3 regions of the Alteromonas sp. BL110 genome follow, and region 1 is predicted to be linked to each of the others. Evidence: predicted binding sites of a transcription regulator. Region 1 holds the regulator's gene; each other region holds the start of a gene.
The links. Region 1 encodes sigma-54, which starts transcription at its own class of promoters, with help from an activator protein. Its sites were predicted from a motif close to GTTGGCACGNNNNTNGNNT; they were not measured.

Region 1 (10,470 bases):
GTGTGTGATGTGGATGGTGTGTTTTCAGACGGCCGAATTTACTTAGGTAACGAAGGTGAAGAACTAAAAGCCTTCCATACTCGCGACGGATACGGCGTAAAAGCGTTAGTGAGTAATGGCGTTAGCGTTGCCGTCATAACAGGGCGACGCTCAGCCATTGTAGAAAACAGAATGAAGGCTTTAAACGTAGCGCACATTATACAAGGTGAAGAAAACAAAGCAGACGCGCTCGGCAACTTAATGAAAAGTCTTCGGTTAACCTCAAGCGAAGTTGCCGCCGTAGGAGACGACATGCCCGATACAGGTATGTATCAGCATGTAGCGGTAAAAATTGCGGTTGCCGATGCTCATCCTTTTGTGGCAAAACAAGCGAACTGGATCACTACGCTTCCCGGAGGTTTTGGAGCGGTTCGAGAGATATCGGATACCATTTTGCAAGCTAAAGACGTAGCAAACGACATTTTCGGAGCGAGTGTATGAGCCAGTTTGGCTTCAATCGCTTAGGTTTAAGTATATCAGCGCTATTTATCTTAGCGATGCTAATGTACATCCCAACGTGGATGGAAGAGCAGCCCGAAACATTAGGTAGCAGTGAAAATGACGCCTTGAAGCCTGCATACAAGGCAAAAAACCTAACTACGACCTTGTACAACCAAGACGGTGAGTTAAATCACAAAGTCTTTGCAGAGTCGATGGAGCACTACGACCAATTAGGCTTTGTTTTATTCCAGCAACCTAAGTATACCCTATATACAGAAAGCGCCTCCTCGCCTTGGGTTGTTACTGCGCAGGAAGGAACACTATATAACAATGAGTTAATTCAACTTGAAAATAGCGTTGTTATTGAAAATCAAACTAGCGATGATTTCGTCAAAAGTTTATCAACAGAATACATCCAGATAAATTTAGACACGAAACAAATGACATCTGATCAACCCGTTGAGATACTGGGTACGCAATACCTTATTTTAAGTAATGGGTTTAACGCGAATTTACGCACACAAGAATACGAGCTTTTAGATCATGTACAAACGACTTATTCCCCTAGCAACTAGTCTTATACTTGCCATCGCTAGCGGTGCAGTACTAGCCAGTGAAGAAGATTTTTCACAACCCATAAAGATAGGGTCAAATACTCAGTTTATTGATGGTAAAAATAAAACTGCGCTGTACAAGGAAGATGTACTTATTACTCAAGGTTCACTCCTAATCAAAGCTGATGAAGTAGAGGTTATAGCTACAGATGGCAGCGGCCGCGAAATATTTATCGCCCGAGGGACTCCTGCAAGTTATTCTCAATCATTAGAAGACGGCACGCCAGTATCAGCAAAAGCCAATGAAATTCGTTATGAGGTGGTCAATCGTACTATTTCTTTGGCGGGCAACGCTGAACTACAGCAAGATACCAGCAAAGTGCAAGGTGATAAGATTACATTCGATATGATCACTGAACAATTACTTGCCACTGGTGGCGCCGGAAAAGATGGTGAAGGTCGTGTAACCACAGTGTTTACCCCGGACACCATTCGTAAGACATCATCTAAGAATGACAACGAGGACAATGAATAGCAATGGCAACTTTGAGCGCTAAAAACCTTGCTAAATCGTATAAATCACGACAAGTCGTTCGCGATGTAAGCCTTTCAGTGTCTACTGGACAAATTGTAGGTCTTCTTGGCCCCAACGGCGCTGGTAAGACCACTACTTTTTACATGATTGTAGGTTTGGTCAACTTAGACAAAGGTAAGATTGAAATTGATGATAATGAACTTACTCACCAGCCTATGCATGAGCGTGCACGCCGCGGTATAGGCTACCTCCCGCAAGAGGCATCAATTTTTAGAAAGCTTACGGTACATGAAAATATCATGGCCATATTGCAAACCCGTAAAGATTTAAATTCACAACAGCAAGAAGAAGAAGCAGATGCCCTACTTGATGAATTTAATATCAACCATATACGTAATAGTACGGGGATGAGTTTGTCGGGGGGAGAGCGTCGTCGCGTAGAGATTGCTCGAGCTTTGGCAGCAAAACCACAATTTATTTTGTTAGACGAACCATTTGCTGGTGTTGATCCAATATCAGTTAATGATATAAAGAAGATAATACAGCATCTTCGCGATAGGGGGATTGGTATCCTTATCACGGACCATAACGTGCGCGAAACATTGGATGTTTGCGAAAAAGCGTACATTGTGAGTCATGGCGAGCTTATTGCGCAAGGAACAGCAGAACAGGTTTTAAGTAATCAGAAAGTAAGGGATGTATACCTAGGCGAACAATTCAGGCTATAGTTAGTGTAACCGAATTGTCATTTTTCAGTTTCGCTCTGGTATATTCAATTTAGAGCATTTAAATAAGACGTAGATGAAACCATCTTTACAGCTAAAATTTAGCCAACAACTTACAATGACACCTCAGTTGCAGCAGGCCATCAAGCTTCTGCAGCTTTCTACGCTTGATCTCCAACAAGAGATTCAAGAAGCACTCGACTCTAATCCGCTACTTGAGGTGGAAGAAGGTAACGACGAGCCGCCAGTAGAAAAGAACAATGTCGAGAGTGATGATAGTGGTGCTGAAGCGACTGCTTCTGCCTCAAGCGATACGCTTGAAGCTGGTGATGCACTAGAGAAGAATGATCTTCCCGATGAGCTACCTATCGACAGCACTTGGGATGAGTATTATTCCGCTTCTTCTGCACCCGCACCGGGTCCATCTAATGATGATGAACAGATTTTCCAAGGTGAGACTACCGAAGATATTCAAGAGCATTTGCTTTGGCAAATGCGCCTCACTCATTTTTCAGATACCGACCGCGCCATTGCCACAGCAATCATTGATTCCATTGATGAATCAGGTTACTTAACTGTTACCCTTGACGATATCTTAGAAGCTGTCAACGACGATGATTTAGAAGAGCCTATTGAGATGGACGAAATAGAGTGCGTGCTTAAACGCATTCAAATGTTCGACCCTATTGGATCAGGTTCTCGTACGCCGCAAGAATGTCTTATGGTGCAATTGCGCCAATTTTCAGAGGACACACCTTGGCTTACTGAAGCGAAGCAGCTTATTGAGGAATATTCAGACTTACTAAGCAGTAAAGACTATCGCACGCTAATGCGTAAGAGCCGATTGAAAGAAGATCAGCTACGTGAAGCAATGCGTTTACTTCAAACCTTGAATCCTCGCCCAGGTAGTGCTTTAGTTACTAAAGAGCCTGAGTACGTTATTCCCGATGTCTCAGTAACTAAGAAAAATGGCCGTTGGGTGGTTGAGCTGAACCCCGATAGCCTGCCTAAATTAAGCGTAAACCAACAGTACGCAGCCATGAGTCGCCGTGCTAAGAACAGTAGCGATTCACAATTCATCCGCTCACACATGCAAGAGGCTAAGTGGTTCATCAAGAGTCTTGAATCTCGCAACGATACCTTAATGAAGGTTGCAAATTGCATTGTGCAGCAGCAAATGGGTTTTTTTGAGCACGGCCCGGAAATGATGAAACCAATGGTGCTTAATGATGTCGCAGAAATGGTAGATATGCACGAATCGACTATTTCGCGTGTGACAACGCAAAAGTATATGCATACGCCCCGTGGTATCTTCGAATTGAAGTATTTTTTCTCAAGCCACGTTGCAACCGAGTCAGGTGGTGAATGTTCATCTACAGCGATTCGGGCATTGATCAAGAAGTTAGTGGCTGCGGAAAATCCTGGTAAGCCGCTAAGTGATAGCAAGATTGCTTCGTTGTTGGCTGAGCAAGGCATAAAAGTCGCTCGGCGAACAATAGCAAAATACCGGGAATCGTTATCGATCCCGCCGTCGAACCAACGCAAGAGCCTTATTTAAACGGGCTCAACAATATAAGGAAGACGAAATATGCAAATCAACCTTACTGGTCATCATGTCGAAATCACCGACTCTTTGCGTAATTATGTCGATACGAAGTTCAGCAAACTTGAACGTCACTTTGATCACATTTCTAATGTGCATGTCATCCTGAACGTTGAAAAATTAAATCAAAAAGCCGAAGCGACCGTTCATTTAAGTGGCGCTGAAGTATTCGCATCCTCAGAAAATACCGACATGTATGCGGCGATTGACAGCATGGTTGATAAACTCGACCGGCAGGTAATCAAGCATAAGGAAAAACTGAAAAAACATTAGTAGTTAATTGAGCATGGATATACAAGCCATCGTAAGTCTGGACCGCACCGAGTGTGCGGTTCAGTGTAATAGTAAAAAGCGAATTCTTGAGATCATCGCTGATATCGCTGCCAAGCAAAACGATAACATCGACCAGGCAACCGTTTTAAATAGCTTAATGGCTCGAGAACGTATGGGTAGCACGGGTATTGGCAACGGCATTGCACTCCCCCACGGTCGCCTCGCTGGTCTTGAAAAGGTAATAGCAATAGTTGTAACTAGCACACCAGCTATCAACTTTGATGCCCTAGATGAAAAGCCTGTAGATATATTTTTTGCGCTGCTCGTTCCTGAAGAGCAAACCGAAGGACACCTTCAAACATTGGCTACCGTTGCCGGTAAGCTAAGCGACAAAGAGACAATTAAAACAATACGTCGTGCGACAACTAGCGACGAGATTATTTCTGCATTAAGTTAAATAATATGCGCTTATACATCACGAGATAAGCGCTCAATTCAACAGCGTGTATGTGATAAAACCCAGAATATAAGGGAGAATTTAGGTGAAGCTGATCATAATCAGTGGTCGTTCGGGGTCTGGTAAGTCTGTCGCACTTCGCGCATTAGAAGACTTAGGTTATTACTGTGTTGATAATATCCCAGTAAATTTGCTTCCCACCCTCACCCATACTGTTGTTGATGAATACGACCAAGTTGCGGTAAGTATTGATGTTAGGAATCTTCCCAAAAATCCAGACGACCTGGTAGAGATTCTAGACTACCTTCCTTCTTCTTGGTCGATGACCATAGTGTACATTGACGCGAGCGACGATGTGCTTGTTAAGCGGTTTAGTGAAACTCGCCGTCTTCACCCTTTAGCCAAGTTAAATAAGTCACTATCAGAGGCCATTAAAGCAGAATCCGCGCTGCTTGCCCCTATTACTGAACGTGCTGATTTATACCTAGATACAGATAAGCTGACGATACATCAACTAGCCGAACTGATCCGAGAACGTATTCTAGGTAAAAAGAGCTCACGCCTCGTATTGGTGTTTGAGTCATTTGGCTTTAAACACGGCATACCTAAAGACGCGGATTATGTTTTTGATGCGCGCTTTTTGCCTAACCCTCATTGGGAACCTGACCTTAGACACCTTACTGGGTTAGATGCCCCCGTAGAGGTATTTTTAGGCTCACAACCCGTGGTCACCAAATTCATTTGGCAAATTCAAAACTTAATGACCACATGGCTTCCCCATTTAGAGCGTAACAATAGAAGCTATGTGACTGTGGCTATCGGTTGTACTGGCGGCCAACATCGCTCTGTCTATATTGCCCAAACCTTGTCGAAAACATTCAGTGAAATACATCCTGATGTTCAAATACGCCACAGAGAGCTTAACCAGTGATGACTATTCAGAAAACGCTAACAATCGTCAATAAGTTGGGCTTACACGCCAGAGCGGCCACGCAATTGGTTAAGCTTGCTAATCAATTTGATGCCAAAATCATTTTGAAAAAAGGTGATAAAGAAGCAGATGCGAGCAGCGTTTTAGGCTTGATGATGCTGGAAAGTCACCAGGGCGAACAGGTTGACGTTATCGTCGATGGCGATGACGCGGTGGATGCACTCGCTGCCATTGAGGAGCTCATAGAGGGCAAATTTAACGAAGACGAATAGCGACCAATCTACCTTCCCTTTGTTGAATTAATCAACAGTTAGTACGGTTATACAAGATTCTCTCGTAGAACCTGCGCAATTATCATGACAGACTTTATAGAATTGCGATATTCTACGCATACTTAGGCTAAATAGCCTCTATTTTCCATCTCAGCTTAGTAGGAATAACGCCTTATGGCAGAAGCGCTTGTTTCTAAATACGTACAAACCCAGTTACGCGCACTTAACGCGGCATTGATAAACGGTCAATTTGTCTCTGTACGTAAGCTTCTGCTTGAGCTCCCCCCTTCAGACGTTGCTCATATTCTTGAATCTAGTCCTAGCAGGACCCGAGATGAGTTGTGGGAGTTAATTGATAGCGACTTTCATGGCGATATTTTAGAAGAACTTTCTGACGATGTACGAAACGGTATCATTACCAAAATGCTTCCTGCTAATGTAGTAGATGCACTTGAGGCAATGGATACCGACGACTTAGCTGAAACGCTAAGCAGCCTTCCTGAACCTGTATTGGCAGACATTCTCGATTCGATGGATGCACAAGACCGCGTTCGTGCAGAACAAGCGCTGTCTTACGGTGAAGAAACCGCTGGTTTCATCATGAACACCGATACCATTACTTTGCGTCCTGACGTTACCATTGACGTGGTTCTACGCTATATTCGTTTAAAAGGTGAGCTACCAGAAAATACTGATACCTTTTATGTGGTCAATAGAACTGACAATCTAGTTGGTATCATTCCTGTTGCCCGTCTACTTACCGCAGACACCGACGACAAAGTGTCTGATGTTATGGACGAAGAATCAGAAGCCATTCCGGTGAACATGCCCGACGATGAAGTGGCAAGCTTGTTTGAACGTTATAACTGGCTTTCAGCGCCGGTTGTTGATGAAAATCATCGGTTAGTGGGCCGAATTACCATTGATGATGTGGTTGATATAATTCGTGAAGACGCTGAGCACTCGATGATGAGTATGGCTGGTCTCGATGATGATGAAGATACCTTTGCACCAGTTATGCAAAGTACTAAACGTCGCTCCGTGTGGTTGGCAGTTAACCTTGTCACTGCGCTAATGGCGGCTATGGTAAGTGACTTATTTGAAGCCACGCTCAGTCAGCTTGCCGTTTTAGCTATTTTAAATACCATTGTGCCGAGTATGGGCGGCGTGGCGGGTAACCAAACCCTTACACTAGTTATTCGCGGTATGGCGCTCGGTCATGTTAATGCAAGTAACTCGCGCTGGCTTATCAGTAAGGAAATCTCTATTGGCTTTCTAAATGGTGCAATTTGGGCGGTGCTTATTGCCTCTGTGATTGCCCTCTGGAAACAGGACTACATGCTGGGCGTTATTATTGCCTTTGCGATGATGGTAAACATGATTGCGGCAGCGCTAGCCGGTGCAACGTTACCCATGATAATGAAGCGGCTAAAAATAGACCCTGCACTTGCCGGAAGCGTTATACTTACCACTATTACTGACGTGGTTGGGATATTTGCTTTCTTAGGTACCGCGACACTGTTTTTGATTTAAGTCTATAACGTCTATTACTACTAAATAGGGTTAAGTCGTGTTTTAAGCATACTGCTTAGGCGCTAAGAGCTTTGGCTGTATATCCATTTATATTTAGTTTATACCCTACCCCCCAAACGGTTTGAACAAGCTGGCCACCGTTTTCAATACTGTTAACCTTATCAAGTTTCGTGCGTAGTCTGTTGATATGGGTGTTTACCGTGTGCTCATAACCTTCGTGATTATAACCCCACACCTCACTGAGTAGTTGGTTGCGTGAAAAAACCTGATTGGGATGACGACAGAAATAATTCAACAAGGTAAACTCTCTTGCTGTTAATGTCAGCAATTGCCCATTTATCGTTACGCTATGATAACGCTGGTCAACTTGAAGCGGGCCTATTTCAATGCGCTCGTTGTAGCCATCTGCGTCTCTTGAATTTTCAAGATTAGGCATACTTCTACGCATATGAGAGCGAATTCGCGCTGAAAACATGCGCTCATCAAACGCACCAGAAAGGTAGTCATCTACGCCGGCTTCGTAGTAGTTAGTTTCATCTACGCTTTCGCTTTTGTCACTGAAGGTGGTCACATCGCTTTCAACGGCTACAACCCAGCTTTCGGGGTTACTATCAACTAAACTTTTTATACGCTGCAAACACTTAGCGCACCTGTGTGATTCGACAATAATGAGAGAATAATGTTGCACTTTAAGCAGCGACGCTGCTGAGCGAAAGTTCGACACTGCATCGTGCAGAAAACAATGCTTACTTAAGCATTGCGATATATATTGTTGAAACTCATTTCCGCTGTAGATGATAAGGATCATATCTCGCTCCTATTTCGCCAATAAACAAAAAGACCAGAGCCTTGGTGTTTTTATTTCACATTAATAACAATTTTTTAATCGATAAATTAGAGGTAGAAATTTCTAACAGTCTTGTTATTTATCGAGATAAATCCGTGTGCTTTTTGTGATTGTTTTGTGATGATTTAAAAATTTTACTGCCCTAAATTTTTATGCGATTTAAGCCATAAACAAGGACAATAAAATGAAATTCACTAAACTTGCTAGCGCTACCCTATTGTCGCTCGCAACAATTTCAGTAAGCCAAGCCGTTACATTAGATGTTGAAATTACTAATTTAACCCAAGCGCAAAGTTTTACGCCGCGCCTAGTTATTGCGCACGATGACACAGTCGACGCTTTCGAAGTGGGGCAGCCCGCATCATCGGCGTTGGCGTGGCTTGCTGAAGCGGGTGTTATTGATGATGAACAAAATGCTGATTCAAGCGGCGCTAACTTTGAGGCGTTATTAGGTCCTGTCGATACAGACAATGGATCAAACACATGGCATCGTTTTGGCGGTCTTCTAGCCCCGAAAACAACATTAAGTTATCCCTTCGATACAATGGACAAGCCTTATCTTTCACTGCTGTCAATGTTGATACCGACCAATGATGCCTTCGTTGGTATGGACAGTATCGAAATCCCTACTGAGCCTGGCACCTATACGTATTATCTTAATGCTTACGATGCAGGCACTGAATTAAACGATGAGCTAAATAGTGCTCGTACTGACGTCGTTGAAGCCGGCACAGGAAATGCGTTAGGGGGCTATGGTGTTCCTGGTGTCGCTGGCGGTGGCGCACCTACTCGTATCGTTGATTTAGGTACGGGCGGCACAGGTGTAGGGGCACAGGTAGTTAATGGTGAAATAGAAGATGGTGAAGACGGTCCGGTACACATCCACCGCAATGCGCTTGGTGACACCGACAATACTTCAGGTGCAAGTGATTTAGATTCAACTGTACACCGTTGGTTAAACCCTGTTGCGCGTGTTGTTATAACCGTTCCTGCATCTTAAGGAGCTATTACAATGACTAATCCAATAGTAAAACTCAGTACTTTATTGATGCTATCGGCTCTTTTAGCGGCGTGCGGCGACGACGGTGATACAGGACCTCAAGGACCAGCTGGTCCTCAAGGTGAAGCCGGCGTCGACGGTCAAGATGGTGCCGATGGTGAAGACGGCGCAGATGGACAGGATGGTAGCAACGGTAATTCAGCAGTTTACACAGTTCAAATTACTAATTTGACGTATTCCCAGCCCTTTGCACCTGCCGCCGTCATATTGCATGAGTCAGGCTTTTATTCGTTTGAAGAAGGCGAGTCTGCCAGTATGGGCATTGAAATAATGGCTGAGGGTGGTGATCCTTCGATGGTAATCAGTGAAGCAGCAGAATCCACCGATTTTTTAGATGCTCTAAGTTCAGAGGGAATACTGGGCCCGCGCTCAATGGGTACAGAATTAACGTTAGTCGTACCTGAGCTTGATGTCGACGACCTGCGCCTTACTGTTACGAGCATGTTAGTTAACACCAATGATGCATTCACCGGCGTAAACGCAGCTGACGTAAGTAACATGGCAGTGGGTGATGCTAAAACTTTCATGACAGTGACCTGGGACGCCGGTACAGAGGCCAATACAGAAACAGCAGCTACTATGCCTGGCCCTGCCGCAAGTGCCGTAGGTGGTGGCGGAGAAGCCGCGGGTTATGATGTAGTAAGGGACGACCTCGCCGATGCAGTAAGGCTTCATCAAGGTGTGGTAACCAGTGCAAACGCAAATGACCCTAGCCGTGAAGGGTTATCTACATCCGTATTGACCGAAGCTCATCGATTTGATTTTCCAACAAGTCGTGTTGTGATAACGCGAACTCGATAATAAATCGTTAGCAAATCAGCCACTTTAGCGCCCTATTACCTATAAGTGATGGGGCGTTTTCGTGTTTAATAAGGCACGAATTTTTGTAAATAGACGCTTAATTGCGAGGCGTAATATACAAGCTTCGAATTGAGGAATGATATATTAGATAAGGCACATATTAAGATAATAGCTGGCTCTGCTTAAGCGAATAGCTTTGCAAAGCCAGGCTACGTCAAAACAATGAAAGTTTTAAATAGCGGCCATGAAAATGGCCCAGTCAGCTATTTAATTAGCTACTTAATAACCTTTAGACTAGGCTTACCCTTTTTAGGAGGGACAGGCGCATCTTGAACATCGCTCGAATCAGCGTCTTCCAACGGCGTAGGTCCACTTGGTTGAGACACATCTTCAGGTGCT
Region 2 (10,470 bases), 1.6 Mb from region 1:
TGGCTCCCGCTACCTTGTAGTTAAGAACGTTGAAGATCAATTTGATGAAAAACAACAGACGCTTCAAGCAGCCCGTGAGCTACTATTAAGCCACCATGAAATTGTAGGGCAGCACGAATACATTAGGCATAGACTGAACAATGTGCTGCGCAAAAACACTCGACTACAAAAGCTTGTGCCGCCAATACAGCAAGCTATCCATAATTTAGAAACGGGTGTTGTTATTTTAGATAATGAAGGTGCATTAATTTTAGACAACAAAGCGTCACATCGGCTTTTGCTGTGTAATAGCACTACACCAAGCTCTATACGTGTCATGGAGCTAATTAAAGATCTCGACGCGCCGTCTACTTTTCTACCCGCATTAGTGCAACGTAAGGCACCGTGGCAAGGGGAAATATACTGGCAACCAGTAGACGATTATAAGGTTTGGCTTCAGGTCACTATCCACCCTGTATTGCATGGCGATGAACTCACGCATTGGGTTTATTTGTTTACTGACATCACGCACATACATAATAAAGAAGAAAGTGTGCTTACTGCCAGCGGCATGGATTCATTAACAAAAGTAGCCAATCGTAATTTGTTCACGGATACGGTAAGAAGGTTAGTACAGGAAGACATCCCTTTTAAGCTGTTTATTATTGATATCTGCGACTTCAAAAAGATTAATGAGGCGCTGAGCTACCAATCTGGCGATGAAATTTTAAAATCATTCGCTTTGCGACTACAGGCCTTTGTTGGTAACAGCGGGTTTATCGCAAGGATTGGCAGTAACGAATTCGCACTCGTAAAACGAATAGATACATTTAAAGATGTAAGTAGTTCCGAGTACGTCAAACAGCTTGTGAGCAAACTAACCAAGACATACACCGTGCTTAACGGCAGCGAGCCCAATTTAGGTATTAATATTGGTGAAGCGAGTTTTCCCGAAGATTGCTCTTCAGCAGAAACATTACTCCAATGTGCAGATATCGCACTTCAAGCCGCTAAATATCAGGGCAGAAATATCTCGCTAGTTTACAGTGACGAGTTGCATAGCCAGCATATTGCTATTTCCGAACTAGAATCAGAGCTACGGCGAGCGATTGCAAACAATGAGCTAAAGCTATTCCTACAGCCTATTGTTGACCTCTCAACTGGGAAAATTGTTAAGTGCGAAGCGTTAACCCGATGGATAACATCAGAAGGTAAGTTTATTTCGCCGGAAGTTTTTATACCATTAGCAGAGAAAAGTGAGCTCATTTTCCCCTTTGGCGAATGGCTTATTAATGAAGCATGTGGCGCCATTGAGGCACTAAAGGCATCTAACCTAGATATCAGGTTAGCTATCAACATATCCGGCCGACAGGTATCAGATTTAGCGCTGCTAAACCAAATCAAGAACGCGCTGGAAGACCACCAGCTTTTCGGTTCTAACCTGTCGATTGAACTTACAGAGAGCGTATTCATTGAAAGCTTAGAGACAGTATCCATATTACTCAATGAACTTAGAGCTATGGGTATCACTGTATCAATTGATGATTTTGGTACGGGTTTTAGCTCGCTAGTGTATTTGAAAAAGTTGCCTATTGATGAACTTAAGATTGACCGCTCTTTCGTAAGTGAACTCGAGAAGAACACAGACGACCAAGCTATCGTTCAGGCTATTCTAGGGCTTGCGAATAATCTAAATATCAAAATTATTGCTGAAGGCATTGAAACGCCTCAACAGCAGCAGTTTTTACAGAATCACCAATGCGCATACGGCCAAGGGTATTTATATCAGCGACCCGTTGCAATTGATGAATTCATCTCACTTGCAAGAAAGCTTAAGTAATTTACAGCCTTTCATGAAAAATGATACAAAAAGCCGGAACATGTTCCGGCTTTTTAATGCACTTCTTACCTTAAGAGAACACGCTTAAATTAAGCCCATATGCCCTGCATGGAACTCTAAATGTTCTTCGATAAACGATGCAATAAAGAAATAACTATGATCGTAACCTTCATGCATATTAAGTGTAAGTTGAGTATCGGATTGTTGAGCAGCATGAACCAGAGACTGAGGCTTCAACTGTTCGTGCAAGAACTCGTCTTTTGTACCCTGTTCAACCAACAAAGGCACACTATGAGTTTTGCTTGCTAACAGCAAAGATGCGTCGTAGTCCTTCCACGCTGTCTTGTCATCACCTAGATATCCGCCTAGTGCTTTTTCTCCCCATGGGCAATCTGATGGATTCGAGATAGGGCTAAATGCCGATACCGATACAAATTTATTGGGGTTACGCATGCCGATAACAAGCGCCCCGTGCCCGCCCATAGAATGTCCGCTAATCGCCCGCTCTTTAGTTACAGGAAATTCGCTTTCGATAAGCGCTGGCAATTCATCAACGATGTAGCTGTACATGTTGTAGTGTTGGTCCCACGGCGCTTGCGTTGCGTCTACATAGAATCCCGCTCCTAGACCGAAGTCATAAGCCCCTTCTTTATCATCGGGGACACCTTCACCACGTGGCGAAGTATCAGGTGTAACAATGGCCATACCCAATTCTGCTGCAAGCTTCATCGCCCCCGCTTTCTGCATAAAGTTTTGATCGGTACAGGTTAACCCCGATAGCCAATATAATACCGGCACCGGTTTGTCTTTCGAGGCGAATGGGGGAAGGAAAATTGCGAAAGTCATGTCGCATTGTGTGGTTTCAGCTTTGTGGGTATAGCGCAAATGCTGCCCCCCGAATGCTTTATTTTCGCCAATAAGCTCCATTTCAGCTCCTTAAATTCATAAAATTGCACCTTTATTGTGGAATCAGTAAAGGCTCTATCGGATTTTAGATCAAGTTCGTTTACACTAAGCGCCTAATTTTTGAGGTAAGTACAATGGTAAAAGCCCTGTTGCATCATATTGTTGGCACTATTTCGGTCATCTGCTATTTCTTGAATACAGTTCTGTGGTCAACCCCTATATTCATACTCGCGATTTTTAAATTGATACCCATAGCCCCTTGGCGACGCTTCATCTCTTATTTACTCGATGCCTGCGCCACTGCATGGATTGGCGTAAATAACCTTAATCAGCGCATCAGTGGGCGTACCAAGTGGCAAGTAAACGGGCTGGAAAAGCTCACTCGACATGATTGGTATCTCGTTGTTGCTAACCATCAATCTTGGGTCGATATTCTAGTTCTTCAACGTGTATTTAATCGAAAGATTCCTTTTTTGAAGTTTTTCCTCAAGAAAGAACTGATCTATGTGCCAATACTTGGACTTGCTTGGTGGGCGCTCGACTTCCCATTTATGCAGCGGTATACAAAGTCGTTCTTGGCTAAAAATCCACACCTTAAGGGAAAGGACATGGAAACTACACGTAAAGCGTGTGAAAAGTTTCGTAACAAGCCGGTAAGCATCATGAACTTTGTAGAAGGCACCCGCTTTACACAGGGAAAACACGATAGACAGAACTCGCCTTTTCAGCATCTTCTTAAGCCCAAAGCAGGCGGGATTGCCTTTGTTTTATCGGCCATGGGCGACCAGCTACATAAATTGATAGATGTGACAATAGACTACCCTAACGGTGTTCCTTCTTTTTGGGACTTCGTGAGTGGAAAAGTGCGCGACATCCGCGTAAATATAAAGGTTATGCCTATTAAAGACATTATGGAAAATGGCGTATTTAGCGATAGTTACTTTGACGATCCGCAAGTTCGCGCCCGTTTTCAAACATGGCTTAATGAACAATGGCACACCAAAGATCAACTTTTAGATTCACTTAACGCAACTCAGAAACCATTATGATCCGTGTAGTACTTGCGCCTTTTATTTTTGTTTTGCACACCACGCTGCAAATTCTCAACCTCGCGCTATGGGGCGGACTAATTATTCTACTTGGCTTGGTAAAACTGCTGTTACCAAATGGAAGAATTAGAACTGCCTGGAACAAGGTTATGCATGCCCTAATGTTTAGCTTTGGGCGTATTAGTGTGTTGTTGATAAGGCTATTCAATAAGGTTGATATTGAGTGTTCGGTTCACGGTGAGCTTTCAAAAAACAGTTGGTATCTAATTATCGCTAATCATCTGAGTTATTTAGATATTATACTGCTTATTGAATTTGCTACACACCGCATTCCCGCGCCCAAGTTCTTTCTTAAAAAAGAACTCATCTGGTTACCCTTTGTGGGATTAGGCGCTTGGGCGCTAGATATGCCTTTCATGCATAGATACACCCGCGCATATTTAGAAAAAAATCCGGACAAGAAAGGCAAGGACTTAGAAACCACTAAAGCGTATTGTGAAAAGTTTAGAACGGTTCCTACTACCGTTATCAACTTTGTGGAAGGAACGCGTTTTACAACCCAAAAGCACTTGTCTAAGCAAAGCCCTTACGTAAACCTGCTACCACCAAAAGCTGGAGGGGTTTCTTTCACGCTTTCAGCTATGGGCGAGCTATTCACTAACGTGCTAGATATCTCGTTACTTTACCCAGAAAATAAACGTCATCCCATGATGGCAATGCTAAGCGGTCAGATGACAAAAATTGTTATCGACGTAAACGTTACTCCTGTACCAGAGCTACAACAAGAATCAGAACGCACTGAGTCTGAGTTTCGTCTTTATTTCCAAAACTGGTTAAATGGTCTGTGGGAAAATAAAGACAACCGTATAAAGAAACTGTTGGAGTCGTAAATAATGGAAGTCAGTGCTTCAGTACGCGATCATTTCATTCATTTGGTTAAAGACGTTTTTCCTAATTTAACCACTGAAGATCCGCTTTATAATTTGCTTGCTCTAGGCTCTATACTATTTATAGCAGTCCTGATCTATGTGGTTGCACGGCTACTAGTGCGCCCTCAAATTGCCAACTGGGTATATAAGTCGAATAATAAGTGGGATAACGCACTACAAGAACACGGCTTCTTTAGACGCTTAATGCATCTCTTTCCGGCGCTCTTTATTTACGTTACCACCCCCGTTCTCATTGACGAAGAAGCTGTCATACACGGAATGATGATAAAGAGTGCTCAACTGTATATGTTGTATAGTGGGCTATTAGCTTTGTATGCCATGCTAAGTACGGTAGAAGATGTCTACAATGCGTCAGCCTTATCGCGACGCGCCCCTATTACAGGCTTCATTCAGGTAACGAAACTTGCCTTCGCTATTATTACTATACTACTTAGTATTTCGTTAATTGTAGATAGAAGCCCGCTGCTTATCGTGTCTGGCTTAACAGCCATTGCAGCTGTGCTGCTATTAATATTCAGAGACACCATTTTAGGCTTTGTCGCCGGTATTCAAATTGCCGCCAACCGCATGTTTAATACAGGCGACTGGATTGCCATGCCTAAGTATGAAGTAGATGGGGAAATACTTGAGATAGGTCTGACCAACGTTAAAGTCCAAAACTGGGATAAGACTATTTCAACGTTGCCGACCTATAGCCTTACCACTGAAGCGGTTAAAAATTGGCGGGGCATGCAGGAGTCTGGTGGGCGTAGGATTAAGCGCGCAATATATATCGATGTGCACTCTATCAAGCTTTGCGACAACGACATGCTAGAACGCTTCTCGAAAATTCGCTATATCAACGATTATATCGACAAAAAGAAAAATGAACTTCGCGCCTATCATCGCGATTATTCCATTGATGAATCAGACCTGTTAAACAACCGCCGCCTTACCAACATCGGTACCTTTAGAGCCTATTTAGAAGCTTACTTACGTAAACACCCAAACATTAATCAAGAACTGACCCTAATGGTTAGACAGTTACCGCCTAATGAACTTGGATTACCTTTAGAGGTTTACTGCTTTAGTGTTCAAAAAGAGTGGGTTAAATACGAGAAAGTGCAGGCTGATATTTTTGACCATGTTATGGCTATGCTAGACCTGTTCGATTTACGCGCTTATCAGCGTGATGGGCATTTATCCTTGCTTGCACATCGGGAACATAGTGCGTTTAACAACATTGACGAACACAATGTCCGACAGAAGTCTGCTGAACACCGTATTGATGACAAAAGAGATAGTGCGCCTGAAGAAGGTTAGAGCAAAAGCGAGTTCAATCGCCAAAGCAACCGCCAGTGAAACTGATATCAGTATTTTTTTAAAGGCGAAAAAAAACCGGCTGTAATAGCCGGTTTTTTCATAATGCTTAACGCTTAAGCCAGTGCGTAGGCCATCAGCAAGCAAAGTACTAAACCAGTAACGCCAAAAAAACCGTACTCGATTTTTTCCTGCATACCTTCAGCACCTGCTTTAGCAGTCATAAAGCCCATAACGATGCTGCTTAGCCCTAGCGTAAAGGCAATTAGCGCAACACCAAACATAATTGCATTAATCCAATCAGCCATTGTGATAACCCCTTAAAAATATTGGCGGTATTATGCACCAATAAATAAGATTTAACCATGCTTGGATTGGCTTAAATCTATCGCTATTGGTATTAATTGATCTTAGTCAAAACTACTAATTAGTTAGCAATTTCACTAAATAGTGAATCGAAAATCGACCTGAAGAACTGGATGAATAAGCTAACCAACTGAAAAATATAAACTTTAAATTTTGGCAAGACCATTGCTCTATTACTCACATACCAGCGAATAACGCTAGTGTTTATTTGATAGTGACTCTACAACCCATTGCAGCCCCCTGAATAAGGTGAATGCGTCACATGTAAATTAAGGAATGAACAATGTCTAACAAACTATTACTTTCTGTTGCCGTTACCAGTGCTTTGATGAGCGGCCACGCATTTGCGCATAACACCAGCTTTCAGAACAATAGCTGTGACATGGAGCTTGATGGGCACATTCAGTATTACCAAGGCGACCTTACGGTTCAGATGGACAATGGTTCGGTAATGACAATTGATGCTCAGCACAATATGACCATCAACGGTGAGCCAGTTTCGCTAAACAGCGATCAGCAACGTTGGGTAAGTGAATATTACAATAACATTGATATCGCTATTCCTATGACCCTTACTATTGCCAGTGAAGGCTTGCAAATTGCCAACGTAGCAGTAACAGAAGTGTTTACTGAACTGTTAGGCGGCGATCAAATGGGTGATGATTTCAATGAATTGTTCGACTCACTCGAGACTAAATTAAACACCTCATTTTATGATGACGCGGGCAATATCCGCGTAGATTCTACGAAGTTCGACGAGCCAGGTTGGTTTGACGAAAGCTGGGAACAAGAATTCGAGACGCAAATTGAGTCTTTAATCAGTGAATCCATGGGTAGGATTCTTATCGCGGTTGGCACACAAATGCTGTGGGAAGGCGGAGATATGTCTGAATTTGAACAAAAAATGGAGCGCTGGGGCGAAGATTTAGAATACCGTTTAGAAAGCCAAGCGGCTTCGCTGGAAGAAAAAGGCGAAGCTTTGTGTAAAGTACTAAAAAAAGCCGACCATGCCGAAGGTCAAATGCAGGCATCTATTTCAGGGCTTGATGACTTAAACCTGCTGGATATTGACCCCAGCGACAACCATGGTCACAACGAGCACAATGGCGAAATGAAAATGTAGTTGGGTAATTTAGCGAACTAAACCCGCTACAACAAACTACTTACCTTTCTATATCACTTACTTTGAAAACCGACTGAAAAAACAGTCGGTTTTTAGTTTTCATACCGGTCGCTATCTAACTTTTTAATACTTCACCTCACTCAGATTTCTGCTTTTTCAGTTAATGGTAGGCGTATTGACGACATCCGTCCCCCGATTGATGTACTCTTAAGCCCTAAACAAAGGGGAATTTAATCGATGACTCAGAATGTAGTAATTAGTGGCTATGGCTGGTTAGCCGGCTATGTAGGCAAAGCACTGTCAGGTAAAGTCAATATTATTGGCACTACTCGATGCCAACAGAAACGTCGCGCGTTAAAGGAACAAGGTGTCACCGCTATTGAATATGCATTAGGCGATGATACATCAGTACTATGTAGCCATCTACCAAACGCGACGTTATTGTTGAATATTCCCCCTGGTAGAAGAAACACCAACCTCGAATCATTCACTGACAATATGCTGCGACTTATTGATGCTGCACTAAGCGCAGGCGTCGCACACATTGTTTTTATCAGTACCACATCGGTTTATGGCGATGACACGAATAACGTCCTTACGGTACAAAGTGACACGAACCCACAAACTGCGTCGGCCAAAGCCCACGTGACTATTGAAAACCATTTAATGTCTAAGCGAGACCAAACTAATATCAGTATTGTTCGCTTAGCGGGGTTAGTAGGGCCAGATCGTCACCCAGCTCGTTCGTTAAGTGGAAGACAGTTGGATGCAGGAAATAAACGAATTAACCTTGTCCATGTGCACGACATTGTGTCTGCGTTAACCTCGATTATTTGCGGCAAGCCGCTAAATGACGTTATACACCTTTGCTGCTTATCTCACCCTAAGCGCGGTATTTATTATGTAGATGCTGCGAACGCAATGGACATAGACGCCCCCCACTTTTCTAATACAGAAGCTCAGCCTGCCGGCAAGGTTATCGACGCCGCGCAATGTTGGAACAGGCTTAACATTACGCCTATCTATGGTGACCCCTATAGCATGTTTTAAGGCTTATGCTCATTTCGGTCAGCATTAATTTAACGCCGCTAGAGTAGGCTTTGGTAAAGTTACAAAGGTGTGCTAATGAACCAGTCACCAAAGCAATGTAAGTTGATAGACAACAGGTTCCAAGAAACAAAAACGGCAAGCCTGCGCTTGCCGTTTATCCAATTTAGTTTACTGTTATTTTGTTATAAACACAGTGATTATTGTTGATAGGGCTTATTAACCGAAAAAGTTATATCCGAAGTATTTCAACGCCACCGTGTTTACAAAAATCACAAGTAGAATTAGCGGAATAAAGGTTTTCAACGAAACATCCACATACTTTTCAAACCAGCTGCCTTTATAGCCGCTGCTGCCTTCTTCCAAAGAAGCATTAAAATTAGCACTCTTCCAACGATAAATAACGAACAAGCAAATTAGCAAGCCGTTTAACGGCAAAATAGTGTCGTAGAATACATCGTAAATTACGTCAAACAGCGACTTGTCTGCGCCAGCGTAATGCATAAACGATGTTAGCATATCAACTTTACCAAACGACAATGCACTTAGAATTGCCAGCACAATCATAATGCTACCTAGAGAGCCTAGCGCCCATTTACGGCTAACGCCTTTTTCGTCCATTAGTGCCGCTACTGGTACTTCAAAAATAGACACTAGCGACGTAATTGCCGCAAAGAACACGAGTAGGAAAAACAGGCTCGCGACAATCGAAGCGCCCATATAGCCAATGGAGTCTTGGAGCGCTAGGAAGATACTAGGCAGATAAGTAAAAATCATACCTACAGACGATTCACTTAGCTCATCAGGGTTGATATCTGGGTTGAAAGAGAATATGGCAGGAAGAATCATTAAACCTGCGGTAAAAGCTACAGCAGTGTCAGTTAATGCCACTAGCTTCGCAGCGCTCGGTACATCCGCACGTTTGTCGATATAACTACCGTAGGTAATAAGAATCCCCATACCCAACGACAGTGAGAAAAAGGCTTGGGATAGCGCACCATTGACCACTTCCGCCGTGATTTTTGAAAAATCAGGAACAATATAAAATTCTACGCCTGCCATTGCGTTTTCACGGGTTAGTACGAAGATCACAAGCCCGATAAGCATTACGAAAAGTGCTGGCATAAGCAGCTTCGCCGCTTTTTCTATGCCTTCTTTTACACCGCCTTGAAGGATAAGGTAAACCACTCCAACAACAGCAGCCATGTAGACAAAAATAGACTCTGAATTAATAAACACCCCAAAAGTTTCGGGGTCGGCGAGTTTGTCTAAGTTTCCACTTACTGCCTCGAATAAATAGCCAAAAAGCCACACAGTAATAACCATGTAGAAAACGGCAATCATAAACGGCGTGGCAATCGCGAGCCAGCCTGCAAGTTTCCACCTCTTTTCGTTACCACTGATAGCGCTGTATGCACCTAACGGGTCTTTTTTAGCATGGCGACCCACTGACATCTCTGCCAACATCACCGGTAAACAAATGGCAAAAACAAAAATGGCGTACATTAAAAGGAATGCCCCACCACCGTTCTTAGCTGCACCGACTGGGAAACCCACCAAATTACCAATGCCCACTGCAGAGCCTGCAGCAGCCAATATAAAACCTATGCGCGATCCGAACTGTTCTCTGGCCCCGCTCATATCCCTTCCTCTTGTTGAGTTATTGTTATAGCAGTTCGCTTGTTACGCCCTGTGGCATACAAATCAGTTTTGGATAGAACAAACACTTTTTTGCATTCACAATTTGTACTTGTTGTTCGTACTTGGACCTTGTCGGAATCAAGCCGCGCGAACTGGTATTATTTATTATTAGGATGGCGTTTATTGTTATGACTCACGTGTGGCGTCAACGCGTTGTATTGCTACCTCTATGGGCGTATCAATACGCTGCACCATTCCCAAAATAGCATG
Region 3 (10,470 bases), 410 kb from region 1:
CATTTAAAACCCGTACTGGCGGTACGGTTAAATTGGTTGAGTTACTTGATGAAGCGGTTGAACGTGCAGGTAAGTTAATTGCTGAACGCGACAACGATTTAAGTGAAGAAGAGCTTAAAGAGGTTGCCCGCAAGGTAGGTATTGGCGCCGTAAAATACGCTGACCTATCTAAAAACCGCACAACTGATTACATGTTTAACTGGGACTCAATGCTAAGCTTTGAAGGTAATACTGCGCCATACCTTCAATATGCCTATACCCGTGTGAAAAGCTTGTTCAGAAAAGCGGGTGTGGATATGGCAACTATGCCGGTAGATATCAATATACTTGAGAAACAAGAGCACACGTTAGCTGTGTTACTTATGCAGTTTGAAGAGGTTATTGGCACAGTATCTCGTGAAGCGACACCTCATGTATTGTGTACGTATCTATACGATGTGGCTTCAGCGTTCATGACGTTCTACGAAGCTTGTCCAATGTTAAAAGACGGTATCGAGCCAACTGTACGCGACAGTCGTTTAGCACTGTCAGCTTTGGTTGCCAAAACCCTAGAGCAGGGTTTAACCCTACTTGGCATCGAGACACTAGAAAAAATGTAGCGTTCGCGGTACAACATAGTTATTGATATTGAGAAGGCTGACATAGATTGTCAGCCTTTTTTTATGCTTAACGCAAACGGCTAAAGCTACAGTTCATCAGTGCAAACATTTACTTTTATCGTTTATTCAGAACAGGAAAAGGCGCTGAATGCTTAAAAGTCGGAAACTACAAAAATATAACTCAAAATAAAGACAGGAAAATCTAATGACTAAGATCCTTGCATTTGCAGGTAGTACTCGCAAAGGTTCGTTTAACCAAGCTATTGTTAACATCGCTGCTGAAGGCGCCCGCGAGGCTGGCGCAGAGGTTACCGTTATAGATCTAGCCGATTTTCAAATGCCACTGTTTAACGAAAATGAGGAAGCCGAGTTTGGCATGCCGGAAAAAGCACAGGCGTTCAAAGAATTGCTAATGAGTCATGATGGTTTTCTTATTGCCTCACCAGAATACAACTCTAGCTACCCAGCACTGCTAAAAAATGCTATCGATTGGGCATCACGCATGGGGGAAGGTGAAAAGCCATTACAGGCATATCGCGGTAAAGTGGCTGGTATTATGGCCGCGTCAGCGGGTGGGCTAGGCGGTATGCGTGTGCTGGTGGTACTAAGAATGTTACTTGAAAACCTTGGTACTATGGTGCTGCCAAATCAAAAGGCTATTGCGAAGGTCAATACACTTATGGAAGATAGCGTAATTACGGATGAAAAAACCATTAAGCAGCTTAAGAATTTAGGTAAAGAAACTGCTGAGTTGGCCAGAAAGGTAATATAAGTTACTAGACTGCCTAACGAACGCTGATAAGGTTCTTAGAGCCTTAAATATGTTTGTTCAGTGGAATTTAAATAATGAAATTACACTAAAAGTGCTAGTCGGCATAACCGACTAGCATCGAACCTTTAAATTAGCAAAGTCTACAAATAATAAATATCTTAACCACGACTAATGACTTGTCTGCGACGTCTGAAACCTAACAAACCAAGACTACTTAGCGCAAAAATTCCTAACGATGTAGGTCCATTTACGTTCGTTGGAGCAGATGCGATATCTTCGGTAATACCAGCGTAAAGCACGTCAGACTGACTATAATTGTAAAAACCAAATGAACCATTGGCAAAGTTGCCAGAAACACTTAATTCCAGTTCTTCGTCTACAAAAACTTGAACCATCGAGGATGTAAATACTAAATCAATTGAATAGGTTGTATTGTCATTCCAGCCGGTACTTCCTAGTGTTGGGCCTCTTTGTAACTCTTGAAATCCTGACGTACTTTCATGTTGCCAAAATGTTGGTAGGTCTATGGCACCAGTAACACGAGAGATAGCTAGACCAGCGTTCGCTGTTCCTCCAAACCACTGCTGATTACTTTGTTTCCAATCTATTAAAAGGTAATCGGCGTTAGAATTATTAATATCTCCTGCATTATAACCGAGCACAAAACCGATGAAATCATCATCTGATGTGGTTCTTACTGTTATTTCACCCGATAAGGACAGCCCTTGACTATCGATACCACTAAAAAATACAGTGGGGTCACCGTTTGTTGACTGATAGACAGTATCGTTACCTGATTGTAAAGTCCAACTCCCGGCCCCTTCCGCTGTCCATGAACTTAAATCAACCAGTGCAGCTTGAGACATTTAGCTCATACAAAGTCCAACACCGCATAAAATACTATTTAATTTCCTGTTTCTCACATTTATTCCTTTATTATCCTGTGTACTTCTAGACAGTGATGAAAATTCACGTCCGCGGCCCAATAAGCAATTTTGGTGCATGTGAAATATTGCTTATTTTTCTTTAGGATAGCGTCATATGCGAGGAGGTTGGTCTAGACTTGTAAAGTTTTTTAACGGTGGCGGAGAGATGGGGGATTCAAATAATTAGCCAATTCATAGAGTATGTTAAGAATATTTAGGCATACTAAGTTGTACTTTTAATATCCTGTCGGTGAACGAATAAAACAGCTAATATTGATGTAGATAGCGCAAACTGATGCAGCCTGATTCTGGGTGGTACAACACTGCATTTTATATGCGCTTATAACTCTTAAACGGAAATATAAATCTCGGCAGCTTTCACATCACTTCCCGAGAATGTGCTATAAGCGATTCCCGCAATAACTACCCCTTCCCAATAGGGGCTACTAAAAAATTCGCGTATAAAAAAATATGAGAGACGTCTATAACAGCAATAAATGGTAGGGATGTCTTTATGCTGATATTTATAGAGCTAGTAAAGCGAATAATTTTTGGATAGAGGCACCTGTTTAATGAGTAGTGAAAAAAGTTACAAAAAAAATGCACTCGCACAGGCGCACGAAAGGTCTCAATCTACCCTAGATCACATGCGTACCGAGCTGTATCAGAAACGAAAAAGTAAAGGCTTTAATAGTGCAAGGGAAAACCTTTCACTTCTCTGTGACCCAAAAACATTTCAAGAGTATGGTCAATATGCAGTAGCGGCTCAGCGCCAGCGTAGAGGTTATGAGTCGTTAAAATCAACTACGGCAGCAGATGGCGTAATTACGGGGGTGGGGTGTGTCAATGAAGGCTTTTTTACAAAACAACAGAGCGCGGCTGCAATTATTGTCAACGACTACAGTGTTCTAGCTGGCACTCAGGGGTACTTCCATCACCTAAAGTTAGACCGTATATTTGACGTGGCGAAGCAAAAGTCTTTGCCCGTAATTATGTTTACGGAAGGGGGGGGCGGGCGACCTGGTGATACTGACGTCACAACGGTCAACTCAGGGTTACAGTGTAAGTCTTTTTCTTCATGGGCGGGACTTTCAGGAGTAGTACCTAGAATAGCGGTAAATAACGGCTACTGCTTTGCTGGCAATGCGGCACTATTTGGTGCCGCTGATATAACCATAGCGACAGCAAACTCATCGATAGGTATGGCTGGGCCTTCAATGATTGAAGGTGGGGGGCTTGGTAAATATGCGCCACAAGATATAGGACCTGTCGCATCTCAGGCGCGAAATGGCGTGGTCGATATTGTTGCTAAGGATGAAAATCACGCTGTCGAGGTGGCAAAATTTTGTTTGAGTTTTTTTCAAGGGGAAATAAAGCCTCAGCAAAGCTACTCTCAAGACGATATTTTTAGCTTATTACCAGATGATAGACGCTATAGTTATGAAGTGCGTAACATCGTTAATACATTGGTTGATAAAGACTCTTTTATTGAATTAAAAGCACAATACGGCCGTGCAATCATTACGGGCTTTTGTCGATTCAATGGTAAAGCTGTAGGGCTCTTTGCAAATGATTGTAGAGTACTCGGTGGGGCAATCGACGTTGATGCGGCAGAAAAAGCCGCGGAGTTTCTTGATATGTGTGAAGCTTTTCAAATACCTGTGGTGAGCTTGTGTGATACACCTGGCTTTATGGTTGGGCCTGAGCACGAGAAACAAGGAGCTGTGAGGCGATTAAATAAGCTTTTTGTTGCAGGCGCTCGTTTAAGTGTTCCGTTTGTCGCGGTAGTTTTGAGGAAGTGCTACGGGCTAGGCGCGCAAGCGATGCTTGGTGGCAGTACATCTAAGCCTGATTATACCGTATCTTGGCCTACTGGTGAGTTTGGGGCCATGGGGTTAGAGGGGGCAGTGAAGTTAGGGTTTAAGGAAGAGCTAGCTCAAATCAAAGGCGAAGCGGAAAGGCTTCAGCATTTTGAGAAATTGGTTCAATTGGCTTATGAGAAAGGTAAGGCGATAGAAGTTGCATCGGTACTAGAAATTGACGCGGTGATTGACCCAATTGAAACCAGAGATATTATTTCACATTTTTTGACGCAATCTTCCTAATGCCATAAAAAATCACCAATCAGTAGGGCAATTTATGCATTCATCCATAAACGTGCCTTGAAATGTAGCGTAATGAATGCGCGTACCGGTCAGATTTGCTCTGTACAAACTAGCATCGTTCAGTTTTGCTTCCTGAATATTGGCGTTAATCAGTGAAGCACCTTCAAAGTTTGCTTTGTTCATCCAAACCCGCTCTAAGCGTGCGGCACGTAAGTTGGTGTTTACCATTGTCGCACCTGATAAACGCGCTTGGTCCAAGTTAGCACCTGAAAAGTTGGAGCTAGTGAAATCAACCCCTTGACCGAAAAGCGCCCAGCCATCTACGCCTTCTAAGTTAGCATTGCGAACTTTTGAGCTGCGTAAATCTGCGTGTTTTAAGTTGGCGGTAGCTAAATCAGCGTGATCTAGGTTACTTTTCTTAAACGTCGCATAGCTTAAGTTGGCGTGCCTTAAATCTGTTTTGTTGAACTTAACGTTGGTGAATACTGCCCCGTCCAAATTTGCATGGCTCAAATCAGCACCGCTTAAGTCTGTATCGCTACACACTGTCTTTGGTTTTATTTCACATCCGTTGATAATTTTCACGTCATCTTCGAAATCGGGAATGGCACTGGCAGTTGCTGAATATAGGACAACTAATAATATGGGGAGTTGTTTGGTTGCTTGAAAACGTAAGCGCATGAGAGCTCCTTAATGCCAAGAGGCGTTTTCACCGCCTCTCGGTTGGGTTTGTTGCAAAGATAAAGCTATTGTTTAGCTAGGTTTTGCTTTTTATTGTGATTAGGAAGTTTAAATACCCAGAACGAACCACCTTGCGCGACAGGTTTGGTAAGTTCAGCCATATCTCCTCCCCACAGCGGTACTGCACCACCATACCCTGACGCTAAGCCGATGTATTGCTCACCATCCTCTTCCCAGGTGATAGGGCATGAAATGATGCCCGAGCCCGTTTGGAACTTCCAAAGTTCTTCACCGGTTTCCTCATCGAAAGCTTTGACATAGCCATCGCCCGTTCCGGTAATAATGAGTCCGCCTTTCGTCGCCAGTACCCCAGCCCACATAGGGAGCTTTTCTTTATGCGTCCATTTAATTTCACCTGAAATGGGGTCTACGGCACGAAGTACGCCTACGTGATCGTCATACATGCGCTTAATTCTAAAACCCTGTCCTAGGTAAGCTGCACCTTTCTTATAAGTCACTTCTTCGGTCCAGTAGTCTTCTTTCCAGTGGTTTGCGCCCATATAGAACCAGCCGGTATTCTGGCTGTAGGCCATCGGGTTCCAGTTCTTCCCGCCCAAGAATGGAGGCGATACCTCTATTGACTTTCCTCGTTTTTCACCCGGCTCAGGCATTGGTGGGCGTTGTCCGTCTACTTCAACTGGGCGACCCGTGTCAGGATCTATATGTGTGGCCCACGTAATGTTATCTACAAAGGGAAAGCCTCTGATGAATTCACCGTTTTGTCTGTTTACTACATAGAAAAAGCCATTTCTGTCTGCATGAGCCGTCGCTTTTATTAGCTTTCCATTATCGTAATAGTCAAATAGAACAAGTTCATTGTTGCCAGAGAAATCCCATGCGTCGTTAGGTGTATGTTGATAGAACCATTTAACCTCACCAGTGGTTGCATCTACACCCACTTGTCCGGAAGTATAAAGGTTATCCCAATCTCGCGGATCGCCGCCTTTGGCGGTGCGTTTCCATGTATTCCAAGGAGCGGGGTTACCTGCACCTATGATGATAGTGTTAGTTTCAACATCGAAGCTTGCACTCTGCCATGGTGCACCACCACCGTGGTGCCAAGCCTCAACCATTTCGCCGTTTTCATCCTTCGGCCACGTTGTCACCTCGTATGAACCACCGGTAGGCGTGCTGTCTTTTCCATTTAATCTTCCCATGTGTCCTTCTACAAATGGACGCATCCAAATCTCTTCACCTGTTTCAGGATCGCGTGCAAACAGTTTTCCTACAACACCAAACTCATCACCTGATGAACCGTGAATAAGCATGACCTTTCCTGACTTTTGGTCTTTAACAATCGTAGGTGCTCCCGTCATGGTGTAGCCTGCACGATAGTCTTCAAAGCGCTTCTTCCATTTTACTTTGCCCGTTAGCCGGTCAAGGGCAACAACGCCAGCATCCAGCGTACCGAAAAAGACTAAGTCACCATAAATTGCTGCGCCGCGATTTACCACGTCACAACACGGTCGAATCCCTTCTGGTAGGCGGTGGGCGTAGTCCCACAACTTCTTACCTGTTTTTGCTTCATAGGCGTAGATACGGGAGTAGCTACCGGTTACATAGACAATACCGTCGTACACTATTGCCTGGGACTCTTGACCCCGTTGCTTTTCATCACCAAAACTCATCACCCAAGCCGGAGATAGCATGTGTACATTTTCTTTGTTGATTTGATCAAGTCCGCTGTAACGCTGAGCTTCAGGACCCATACCATACATCAGCACGTTCTCAGGCGTCTTGGCATCATTTTCAATGTCTGCCCATGTCACGCCATCATCCGCATATAAATGTGAACTCGTACCTAAACCAATAATTACGCTTAAGGCCAATGAAGCCTTTGAATAGAACTTAGCCATAGTTTTATTTCCACTGTTACCTTGATGTTGTGTTAACAGTATGTAACTAAGTAGAGGCTCTGATAAACGGATTCCGTCCTTCAAAATGCGGGAAAAATTCCCTTAGATTGAAGTGTAATGAAAATGCTAATATATTGATTTACATGGTATATCTTTATCATGAGACAAAGTCTGTACCAAAGGAGTATAAAAAAGATACGAAAGTACAGGGAAGTTTTCCCGACCTTATTTAGTGGCGCTTGTTTAGCTGGCAATTTTGATGTAACCCTGCTTTATGGCAAGGTGAACAAACTCGGCATTTGTCTGTAGCTCAAGTTTTCGCTTGAGCTGGGTGATAACGTTTGAGACCGTCTTTTCAGAAATATTGAGGCTTTCAGCGACCTGTTTTCGGCAAAGCCCGTTCGCTATACCAAGGAATATATCCAACTCTCTTTGTGTCAGATCTGTTAAGTTGCCTCCGGAATGTGACAGGTTGAATGTAGCGAGCTCAATTGCTGTATTGTGTTCCAAATAACGCCGGCCTTTAATGATAGAGGTCACCGCGCTTATCAGCACATCAGGTTCACTTTGTTTGCTAACATAGCCCATTGCCCCAAGTTTCATAGCTCTATCGATGATGGAAATATCATCGAACATACTGAACATAAGTACTTTTGCGTGCTCCCAGCGCTGAACAATATATTCTGCTAGCGTGAGTCCGCTGGTGGTTCCTAAATTAATGTCTAAAATAATGAGGTCGAAGTAGTTGGCTCGGAGTGCATTTGTGGCTTGCTGCGCATTTTTTGCATTGGTGACGACAGCGCCTTCGAGTACCGACGATAACAGCGTAGAAAAGCCTTCTCTCACTATCGCGTGATCATCAACAAGTAAAATTTCCATAGCTGCGCTTTATTCATATCACCATAGAATGAGCATGCCACGGTAGGCGTGTGAGACGAATAGCACTTTAGTGCCCAATCATCTCACACTTTAGAAGGATATAAGTTAATTTAAACCTCGCTGTGTTACTAAGTAGCTAGCAAAACTTCCAAGCCAGTGGCTTCCCATGTAGTGCATATCACCAAACACAGCGTTTAATCCTGTATCACGGTGTTCTTTTAGCGTTTTCTTCAGTATTGGTAAGCGTGCGTCATCGTCTGGTAAAGCGCTCATGATGCCTTCAATCATCCACGCACGACTGATATTCAGTCCGTCTAGGTGAGCGAGCTTACCATCCGTTTTGTCTGTCACAGTTGCAGGCGCTAGCCAACTAGATGTTTTAGCAGTTAGAGCTGGGAAAAACGCTGAAAGCCATTGGCTGTAGTCTTTTTTAGCCATTACTCGGCGCATTAGGTCGGCTTCGGCCAAACACGGTGATAGGAAATCCTGTCCTGAAGGCTCGTAGACTAGGGGGCACTGCTTGTCGGCCTGATAATAATCTTTCACTCTAGACGTTAGCAGTGCTTCAAACTCCTTGTTATCTGCAACCTTCGCCCAGTCTAACATTAATCCAAAAGCAAAGGCGGTTTGGCTATGCTCCCCCGTTCGGATAGGGTAAGCCAATTTAGGTAACCACGCGCTTACTCTGGCTACAATTTCTTCCTCAAGCGGTAATAACGTGTCTAGCCATATTTTTGCTTCTGGAATAGGTGATTGGCGTAGTTCCGCGGTTAATTGTAGAAACCAAGCAAGGCCATAGGGACGCTCAAATGACGCGTTATTTGAGCGCTTAAGGCTAGCCAGTTCACCTTGAATGTTCTCTGTTGTAAAGCTGGTGTTGAGCTTTCTAATGATTAAGTTTTTATCAATAGTGTCTTGCGCTGTGTTTAGCATTCTTACTAAAAGCCAATGGCCATGTACCGACGAATGCCAGTCTAAACAACCATAAAAGGCTGGGTACAGTTCATTAGGCGCTTTAACGTCATCGGCACTATTCATCATGTGTTTTACTACATTCGGAAATTCTTGATGAATGCAGTGAAGTGCAAGATTGGCAAAAACGCTTTCGTAATTGTTGTTAGAAGTACCTATGGAGTAACTTGCATCTGTACTAATACTGCTGGTGCTATCGGCTTCAGCTGTTGGTGTACTAGTGGCGAAGGCGTTGTGGGTAGCGATTATGGCAGTTAACGCAACACTGCGGCGAATAAAGTTCTTTATTTTCATCTTTTTTTTAAGCATGGCTTCGTGAGCTTTTTCAATTACAAATCTATCGCCAATGTATAGTGATAGGTGATTTGAATAAAGTGCTGCGCGACGTATAGCGTGCCAGCACTTTAAGTAGCGGCTTAACGTGTAAACCGAGCGGCCTTAGTTTTAATTCAGCTTTCGATACTTTCTAGTTTGTCAGTAAACTCACTCGTACAACCAATATTTTTTAGCACCCACTGTGCGTTGTAATAGGTGTCGCCATACCTTTCCCCGCTGTCACACATAAGTGTAACAATTGAACCCGCTTCACCCTTTTGCTTCATTTGTTTGGCAATGCTAAGCGCGCCCCATAAGTTAGTTCCGGTAGAGGGGCCGGCTTTTATTCCCATGGTATTGTTTAACCAATGCATAGTAGCAATACTGGCTGCGTCTGGAACTGCAATCATGTCGTCTATAACGTCGTGCTGAAAAGAGGCTTCCACTTTAGGTCGTCCAATTCCTTCTATGCGGCTTCCACGGGTAGCAGTGAGTGTATGAACCTTATCTTTGAAGCTATCAAAAAACACACTGAATTCCGGATCGACCACAATAAGTCTAGAAGAGAGACCTTTGTATCGTATGTAGCGGCCTATGGTTGCTGATGTTCCACCTGTGCCGGCACTCATAACCACGGTGTGTGGCACAGGGTGGGGCTCGGCTTTCATCTGCTCAAAAATACTTTCAGCAATATTATTATTGCCGCGCCAGTCTGTAGCGCGCTCAGCGTAAAGGAATTGATCCATAAAATAGCCGTTAAGTTCTTTCGCTACTCTAGTAGCTTCGCTGTGCATTTGTGTAGGGCAGTCGACAAAATGACATTGACCACCGTAGCGTTCAATAAGCGCTATTTTACTTTGGGCGGTAGACTTAGGCATAACGGCAACAAACGGCACACCAATCATTTTTGCAAAGTAAGCTTCAGACACCGCCGTGCTGCCTGATGAGGCTTCAACGACCGTAGTTCCTTCTACAATTTTTCCATTACACAAAGCATACAGAAAGAGGGAGCGAGCCAAACGGTGTTTTAAACTGCCTGTGGGGTGAGTGCTTTCATCTTTTAGATAGATGTCGATACCTTGAAATGCTATTTGCTCAAGCTTTATCAAATGGGTGTCTGCAGAGCGCTGATAATCTGCATTGATGGTATTAATCGCTTTTGAAACCCAGCTTTTCATAACACTTCTCTCTTTCTATTAAATTTTTGCGCTTCACTTCGGAAATGCTTTCTGCAGTTAAAGTACAAGGACTGCAGTGCTTTCTTTAGGTGTCACGAAAAGATTATCAGTACAGTATGAGTAAATG

Region 2: D1814_RS10825 (DUF2884 family protein) is a predicted target of sigma-54. The motif match lies at 6,542-6,560, and genes of this name have one in related genera.
Region 3: D1814_RS02295 (PEP-CTERM sorting domain-containing protein) is a predicted target of sigma-54. The motif match lies at 2,471-2,489, and genes of this name have one in related genera.

What each region holds. Positions count from the first base shown of each region.
Region 1 covers NZ_CP031967.1:914,707-925,176, forward strand. The annotation lists gene kdsC (3-deoxy-manno-octulosonate-8-phosphatase KdsC) at 1-480, shown strand, start outside; gene lptC (LPS export ABC transporter periplasmic protein LptC) at 477-1,055, shown strand; gene lptA (lipopolysaccharide transport periplasmic protein LptA) at 1,024-1,569, shown strand; gene lptB (LPS export ABC transporter ATP-binding protein) at 1,572-2,297, shown strand; gene D1814_RS03975 (RNA polymerase factor sigma-54) at 2,371-3,852, shown strand; gene hpf (ribosome hibernation promoting factor) at 3,883-4,170, shown strand; gene ptsN (PTS IIA-like nitrogen regulatory protein PtsN) at 4,184-4,627, shown strand; gene rapZ (RNase adapter RapZ) at 4,713-5,558, shown strand; gene D1814_RS03995 (HPr family phosphocarrier protein) at 5,558-5,830, shown strand; gene mgtE (magnesium transporter) at 6,005-7,363, shown strand; gene D1814_RS04005 (winged helix-turn-helix transcriptional regulator) at 7,419-8,171, opposite strand; gene D1814_RS04010 (spondin domain-containing protein) at 8,395-9,210, shown strand; gene D1814_RS04015 (spondin domain-containing protein) at 9,223-10,071, shown strand; gene D1814_RS04020 (ClpXP protease specificity-enhancing factor) at 10,347-10,470, opposite strand, start outside.
Region 2 covers NZ_CP031967.1:2,494,271-2,504,740, reverse strand. The annotation lists gene D1814_RS10855 (putative bifunctional diguanylate cyclase/phosphodiesterase) at 1-1,819, shown strand, start outside; gene fghA (S-formylglutathione hydrolase) at 1,904-2,746, opposite strand; gene D1814_RS10845 (acyltransferase) at 2,860-3,774, shown strand; gene D1814_RS10840 (acyltransferase) at 3,771-4,664, shown strand; gene D1814_RS10835 (mechanosensitive ion channel family protein) at 4,668-6,026, shown strand; gene D1814_RS10830 (hypothetical protein) at 6,140-6,331, opposite strand; gene D1814_RS10825 (DUF2884 family protein) at 6,673-7,512, shown strand; gene D1814_RS10820 (NAD-dependent epimerase/dehydratase family protein) at 7,750-8,562, shown strand; gene D1814_RS10815 (sodium-dependent transporter) at 8,779-10,200, opposite strand.
Region 3 covers NZ_CP031967.1:508,689-519,158, reverse strand. The annotation lists gene argS (arginine--tRNA ligase) at 1-599, shown strand, start outside; gene D1814_RS02300 (NADPH-dependent FMN reductase) at 805-1,371, shown strand; gene D1814_RS02295 (PEP-CTERM sorting domain-containing protein) at 1,530-2,237, opposite strand; gene D1814_RS02290 (acyl-CoA carboxylase subunit beta) at 2,870-4,402, shown strand; gene D1814_RS02285 (pentapeptide repeat-containing protein) at 4,415-5,083, opposite strand; gene D1814_RS02280 (methanol/ethanol family PQQ-dependent dehydrogenase) at 5,149-6,999, opposite strand; gene D1814_RS02275 (response regulator transcription factor) at 7,243-7,878, opposite strand; gene D1814_RS02270 (DUF2891 domain-containing protein) at 7,984-9,240, opposite strand; gene D1814_RS02265 (PLP-dependent cysteine synthase family protein) at 9,300-10,343, opposite strand.